2 regions of the Streptomyces sp. NPDC005803 genome follow, and region 2 is predicted to be linked to the other one. Evidence: predicted binding sites of a transcription regulator. Region 2 holds the regulator's gene; the other holds the start of a gene.
What was found. The regulator HrcA, encoded in region 2, represses chaperone genes, less so after heat shock. The targets are predictions, from matches to a motif close to TTNGCACTCNGNNNNNCNGAGTGCNAA.

Region 1 (3,204 bases), on a different contig from region 2:
TCGCGGCGTTGAAGCCCTGGCCCTTGTCGAGCTCGGAGACCTTCGAGGTGATGACGTAGCCCTCGAGGCCCGCGTTCTCGGCGATCCAGCGGAGCGGCTCGACGGCGGCGCGGCGCACGACCGCGACACCGGTGGCCTCGTCGCCGGTCTTGCCGAGGTTACCCTCGAGGACCTTGACGGCGTGGACCAGAGCGGAGCCACCACCGGAGACGATGCCCTCCTCGACCGCGGCGCGGGTCGCGGAGATGGCGTCCTCCAGACGGTGCTTCTTCTCCTTGAGCTCCACCTCGGTGGCCGCACCGACGCGGATCACGCAGACCCCGCCGGCCAGCTTCGCCAGGCGCTCCTGGAGCTTCTCGCGGTCCCAGTCGGAGTCCGTGGACTCGATCTCGGCCTTGATCTGGTTGACGCGGCCGGCGACCTCGTCGGACTTGCCGCCACCGTCGACGATGGTGGTGTCGTCCTTGGAGACGGTCACGCGGCGGGCGGTGCCCAGCACGTCCAGACCGGCCTGGTCGAGCTTGAGGCCGACCTCCTCGGCGATGACGGTCGCACCGGTGAGGGTGGCGATGTCGCCGAGCATGGCCTTGCGGCGGTCACCGAAGCCCGGGGCCTTCACCGCGACGGCGTTGAAGGTGCCACGGATCTTGTTGACGACCAGGGTCGACAGGGCCTCGCCCTCGACGTCCTCGGCGATGATCAGCAGCGGCTTGGAGGCACCGGCCTGGATGACCTTCTCCAGGAGCGGCAGCAGCTCCTGGATCGAGCCGATCTTGCCCTGGTGGATCAGGATGTACGGGTCGTCGAGGACGGCCTCCATACGCTCCTGGTCGGTCACCATGTACGGGGACAGGTAGCCCTTGTCGAAGGCCATGCCCTCGGTGAAGTCGAGGTCCAGACCGAAGGTGTTGGACTCCTCGACGGTGATGACACCGTCCTTGCCGACCTTGTCCATCGCGTCCGCGATGAGCTCGCCGACCTGGGCGTCCTGCGCGGAGAGCGCGGCCACGGCGGCGATGTCGGACTTGTCGTCGATCGGGCGGGCGGTCGCGAGGAGCTCCTCGGACACGGCCTTGACCGCGGCGTCGATGCCCTTCTTCAGGGCGGCCGGGGACGCGCCCGCGGCCACGTTGCGCAGGCCCTCGCGGACGAGCGCCTGGGCCAGGACGGTGGCGGTGGTCGTACCGTCACCGGCTACGTCGTTGGTCTTGGTCGCCACCTCCTTCACCAGCTGGGCACCGAGGTTCTCGTACGGGTCGTCCAGCTCGACCTCGCGCGCGATGGTGACACCGTCGTTGGTGATGGTGGGCGCACCGAACTTCTTGTCGATGACGACGTTGCGGCCCTTGGGGCCGATCGTCACCTTGACCGTGTCGGCAAGCTTGTTGACGCCGCGCTCGAGGGCGCGACGGGCGTCCTCGTCGAACTTCAGGATCTTCGCCATGGAGCTGAACTGTCCTCTCAACACAAAGAACTGCGCCCCTGCCGCCCGGCTAGTTATTTCGCAGGGGGCCAGGGGCGCAGAACAGAAGCAAACGTTAAGTGAATTACTTCTCGATGATCGCGAGCACGTCGCGAGCCGAGAGGACGAGGTACTCCTCGCCGTTGTACTTCACCTCGGTGCCGCCGTACTTGCTGTACAGCACGACATCGCCGGTCTTGACGTCGAGCGGAAGGCGCTCGCCGTTCTCGAAGCGGCCCGGGCCCACGGCCAGGACGACGCCCTCCTGGGGCTTCTCCTTGGCTGTGTCCGGAATGACCAGGCCGGAGGCCGTGGTCTGCTCGGCGTCGAGCGGCTGGACCACAATGCGGTCCTCGAGCGGCTTGATCGCAACCTTGGAGCTGGCGGTCGACACGATCCGGTCTCCCCCTTCGGAGATCTCACGGGGTTATCAGTCTGTGGGTGGCGACCAGGTGGGCCCGTCGTCGCGGGTGCCGGACCTGCCGGTCGCACAGTACTGCTGGCACTCTCCAGTGGGGAGTGCCAGCACTGAGACTATGACCGCGATTAGCACTCGGTCAAGCGGAGTGCCAATTCATGACCCTCGTGGCGTCCTGGGGGGCGCGTCCGTACGACTGCGGCCGCGCAACGTTCCGCTCACCCCAGGGACAACGCGGGGGCCGTCCGGAGCGTTCCGCGAGACCCCCTGCGGGCCCTACCGCCTCACACACCCCGCGTCCGCGTCCGCGTCGGCCCCCGGCCACCAGCGCTTCGACCGGGCCACCGCCCCGGTGCGGCCGGGGCCGCCGCAGGCGACGACGACCATCGCCCCCGGCGCCCCGTGATCACCGCGCACCACAGCGGGCCGCGCCGCCTCCTGAGCGCCCGGCGACAGGTTCACCCGCCGCGCCGCCTTGCGGCCCAGCCGCTCGATCGGGTCCACCGACTGCGCGCAGCCGGCGGTGGCGGTCAGGAGCGCACCGGCGGTCAGCAGTCCGGCCAGCAGCCGGTGCGCCCTTCTCATACGTAGTCCTCCAGCCGGGCCACGGCGTATCCCTTGTCCGTGACGACCTTCATGACGGACCGGATCAGGTCGGGCATGCTGCCCTTCCACTCCTCCTTGCCCCGGAAGTGCGTGAGGATGATGTCGCCGGGGTGCAGGTCCCGGTCCTCCTCCCGCCACTCCATGTGGTCGGGGAACGCCTCCGCCGCCCACAGGGGCACGGCCGTGATCCCGCAGGACTTGGCGATCCGCAGGGTGTCGCCGTTGTAGTTGCCGTACGGCGGCCGGAAGAGCCGGGGGCGCTCGCCGTACTGCTTCTCGAGGATGTCCTGCTGGTCGCAGATCTCCCGCTTCTGCTCGTCGTGGGAGAGACCGGGCAGGTAGCGGTGGTTCAGCGTGTGGTTGCCGAGGACGGCGCCGCGGACCTGCGCCTCCTTGAAGTACGTGTAGTCGTCGCGCACCAGGTAGTCGCTGAGGAAGGCGCTGTACGGGATGTTCAGCTCCGACATCATCTTCAGCAGCTCGGGGTCCTTCTCCTCCCCGTCGTCCATCGTCAGGAAGACGACCTTCTCCTTGGTGGGGACCGTGGTGAAGACGGGCGGCAGCGACGCGTCGCCGCCCTCGACCTCGAAGCCCTTGCGGGTGGTGAGGTGCGGCTTCACGGCGGGGGGCAGGGGCGGGGTCAGCGGGGTGCTCGCCAGGCCCCACTTCCTGGCGGCGACGGCCCGGGCGGCCTGGGCGCGGCGCGCCTTCTCGGCCT
Region 2 (3,204 bases):
CGCGCAGGTGCGTGATGCCGCGCCCGTGCAGCGGGACGGACTGACCGGACTGGGTGCCCGGCCGGATGTCGACCTCCTCGAGGCCGTCGAGCGTCTCCAGCGGCACCTTGGTGCCGAGGGCCGCCGCCGTCATGGGGATGGTGACCGTGCAGTGCAGGTCGTCGCCGCGCCGCTGGAACACGGCGTGCGGCAGCTCGTGGATCTCGACGTAGAGATCGCCGGCCGGGCCGCCGCCGGGGCCGACCTCGCCCTCGCCCGCGAGCTGGATGCGGGTGCCGTTGTCGACACCGGCGGGGATCTTCACGGTGAGCGTGCGCCGCGAGCGGATGCGGCCGTCACCGGCGCACTCCGGGCACGGGGTCGGCACGACCGTACCGAAGCCCTGGCACTGGGGGCAGGGCCGCGAGGTCATGACCTGGCCGAGGAACGACCGGGTGACCTGGGAGACCTCGCCGCGGCCGCGGCACATGTCGCAGGTCTGGGCGGAGGTGCCGGGTGCGGCCCCCTCGCCGTTGCAGGTCGTACAGACGACGGCCGTGTCGACCTGGATGTCCTTGGTCGTGCCGAAGGCCGACTCGGAGAGGTCGATCTCCAGCCGGATCATGGCGTCCTGGCCGCGACGGGTGCGCGAACGGGGTCCGCGCTGCGACGACGTACCGAAGAACGCGTCCATGATGTCGGAGAAGTTGCCGAAGCCACCCTGTCCGAATCCGCCCGCGCCACCGCCTCCGGAGGCGGACAGCGGGTCGCCGCCGAGGTCGTAGACCTGCTTCTTCTGAGCGTCCGACAACACCTCGTAAGCGGCGTTGATCTCCTTGAACCGCTCCTGGGTCTTCGGATCGGGGTTCACGTCCGGGTGCAGCTCGCGGGCGAGCCTCCGGAAGGCCTTCTTGATCTCGTCCTGAGAAGCGTCGCGGCGCACGCCGAGTACGGCGTAGTAGTCCGTGGCCACTTACGACTCCGCCAGGATCTGTCCGACGTAACGTGCCACTGCGCGTACCGCTCCCATCGTTCCGGGGTAGTCCATGCGGGTCGGTCCGACCACGCCGAGTTTGGCGACTGCCTCGTCGCCCGAACCGTAGCCGACCGCGACGACGGACGTGGAGTTGAGCCCCTCGTGGGCGTTCTCGTGCCCGATACGTACGGTCATGCCCGAGTCCTTGGCCTCGCCGAGCAGCTTCAGCAGCACGACCTGCTCCTCCAATGCCTCCAGCACCGGCCGGATCATCACGGGGAAGTCGTGCCCGAAGCGGGTGAGGTTGGAGGTGCCGCCGATCATCAGCCGCTCCTCCGTCTCCTCGACGAGGGTTTCGAGCAGGATCGAGAGCACGGTGGACACGGTTCCCCGGTCCTCGCTCTCGAAGGATTCCGGCAGGTCCTGCACCAGCTGCGGGACGTCCGCGAAGCGGCGTCCCACGACCCGGCTGTTGAGCCGGGCCCGCAGATCGGCGAGAGACGCCTCACCGAACGGCGCGGGACAGTCGACCAGCCGCTGCTCCACCCGGCCGGTGTCCGTGATCAGCACGAGCATCAGCCGGGCGGGGGCCAGGGACAGCAGTTCCACGTGCCGCACCGTCGAGCGGGTCAGCGAGGGGTACTGCACGACGGCGACCTGCCGGGTCAGCTGCGCGAGCAGCCGTACGGTCCGCCCCACGACATCGTCGAGGTCGACCGCGCCGTCGAGGAAATTCTGGATGGCACGGCGCTCCGGCGACGACAGGGGCTTGACCCCCGCGAGCTTGTCGACGAAGAGCCGGTAGCCCTTGTCCGTCGGGATGCGTCCCGCGCTGGTGTGCGGCTGGGCGATGAAGCCCTCGTCCTCCAGCACCGCCATGTCGTTGCGGACGGTGGCCGGGGAGACCCCCAGCTTGTGCCGCTCCGTGAGCGCCTTGGAGCCGACGGGCTCCTCGGTGCCGACATAGTCCTGGACGATGGCGCGCAGCACTTCGAGTCTGCGTTCGCTGAGCATCGCGCACACCTCCAGCTGTGTACCTCGGTGGTTCTCGGGCCGTTCCCGGGTCCTGCCCTGGCACTCTGTGCGTACGAGTGCCAGCAATCCCCCGGCCAGTGTACGGCGACGGGGTGGCCCCCTAGCAAGGGCGACCGGCCACGCTACCGCGTGACTGCGCAGGTCGTTGCCGATAGCGTCGCCGTATGGACGCCGCTTGGGAAGAGTTCGGCTGGGAGCGACTCGGACACGGAGTGGGCCGTAGACGCCTTCCGGTGTGGGATGCCTCGGTCGTCCTGGTGGCCGGGACGGACGGAGCGCTGCTCTGCGATACCGGGTCGTCACTCCGTGAAGCGGTCGAAGTGCGCGGTCAGGCGGAGTCTCTGCTCGGCAGGAGGGTGACGCATATCGCACTCAGCCACCCCCATTTCGATCATGTGCTGGGCACGGCCGCCTTCGCCGGGGCGCAGGTGTACGGCGCGGCCGGCCTGACGGACCTGCTGCGGCGTGGGGCGGACGAGCTGCACGCCGACGCGGTGCGGCACGGCCTGGCCGAGCACGATGCGGCCGAGTCCGCCGATGTGCTGGTGGCGCCGCATCACGAGGTGTGCGGCTCATGGGCACTCGATCTGGGAGGCGGGCGCGAGGTGGTGCTGGTGAACGTCGGCCCGGGGCACAGCGGTCACGATCTGGCGGTGCTGGTGCCCGCCGCCTCGGGCTCCCCCGCGATCGTGTGCTGCGGCGACCTGGTGGAGGAGTCCGGCGAGCCGCAGGCGGGCCCGGACGCCTTCCCGGCGCGCTGGCCGGCGGCGCTGGACCGGCTGCTGGCGCTGGGCGGCGAGGACGCGCTGTACGTGCCGGGGCACGGGGCGGTCGTGGACGCCGCGTTCGTCCGGGCCCAACGCGATGATCTCGCTGCCCGGTTCGGCGTGTCGTAGGCCGCTCCCCGCTTATCGTCGTCCGATGCGCAGCTACCAGCCGGACCTGACCCCGCCGTGGAAGAAGTCCGCCCCCGCTCCCGAGGTGCCCGCCGACCCGGATCTGGTCGTGGAGGAGGCCGTCACCGGCTTCTGCGGTGCGGTGATCCGCTGCGAGAAGACGGCCGAGGGCCCGACGGTGACCCTGGAGGACCGCTTCGGCAAGCACCGGGTCTTCCCGATGACGCCGCGCGGCTTCCTGCTGGAGGGCCGGGTCGTCACGCTGGTGCGCCCGTCGGCGGGCGGCCCGGCCCGGCCCGGCCGGACGGCCTCCGGTTC

Region 1: groES (co-chaperone GroES) is a predicted target of HrcA. The motif match lies at 2,009-2,035, and genes of this name have one in related genera.

Annotation. Positions count from the first base shown of each region.
Region 1 is NZ_JBEXXO010000018.1:30,844-34,047, reverse strand. It holds gene groL (chaperonin GroEL) at 1-1,444, opposite strand, end outside; gene groES (co-chaperone GroES) at 1,548-1,856, opposite strand; gene ABZ454_RS24535 (hypothetical protein) at 2,157-2,465, opposite strand; gene ABZ454_RS24530 (polysaccharide deacetylase family protein) at 2,462-3,204, opposite strand, start outside.
Region 2 is NZ_JBEXXO010000005.1:189,912-193,115, forward strand. It holds gene dnaJ (molecular chaperone DnaJ) at 1-952, opposite strand, end outside; gene hrcA (heat-inducible transcriptional repressor HrcA) at 953-1,969, opposite strand; gene ABZ454_RS09795 (MBL fold metallo-hydrolase) at 2,155-2,886, shown strand; gene ABZ454_RS09800 (DUF3097 domain-containing protein) at 2,912-3,204, shown strand, end outside.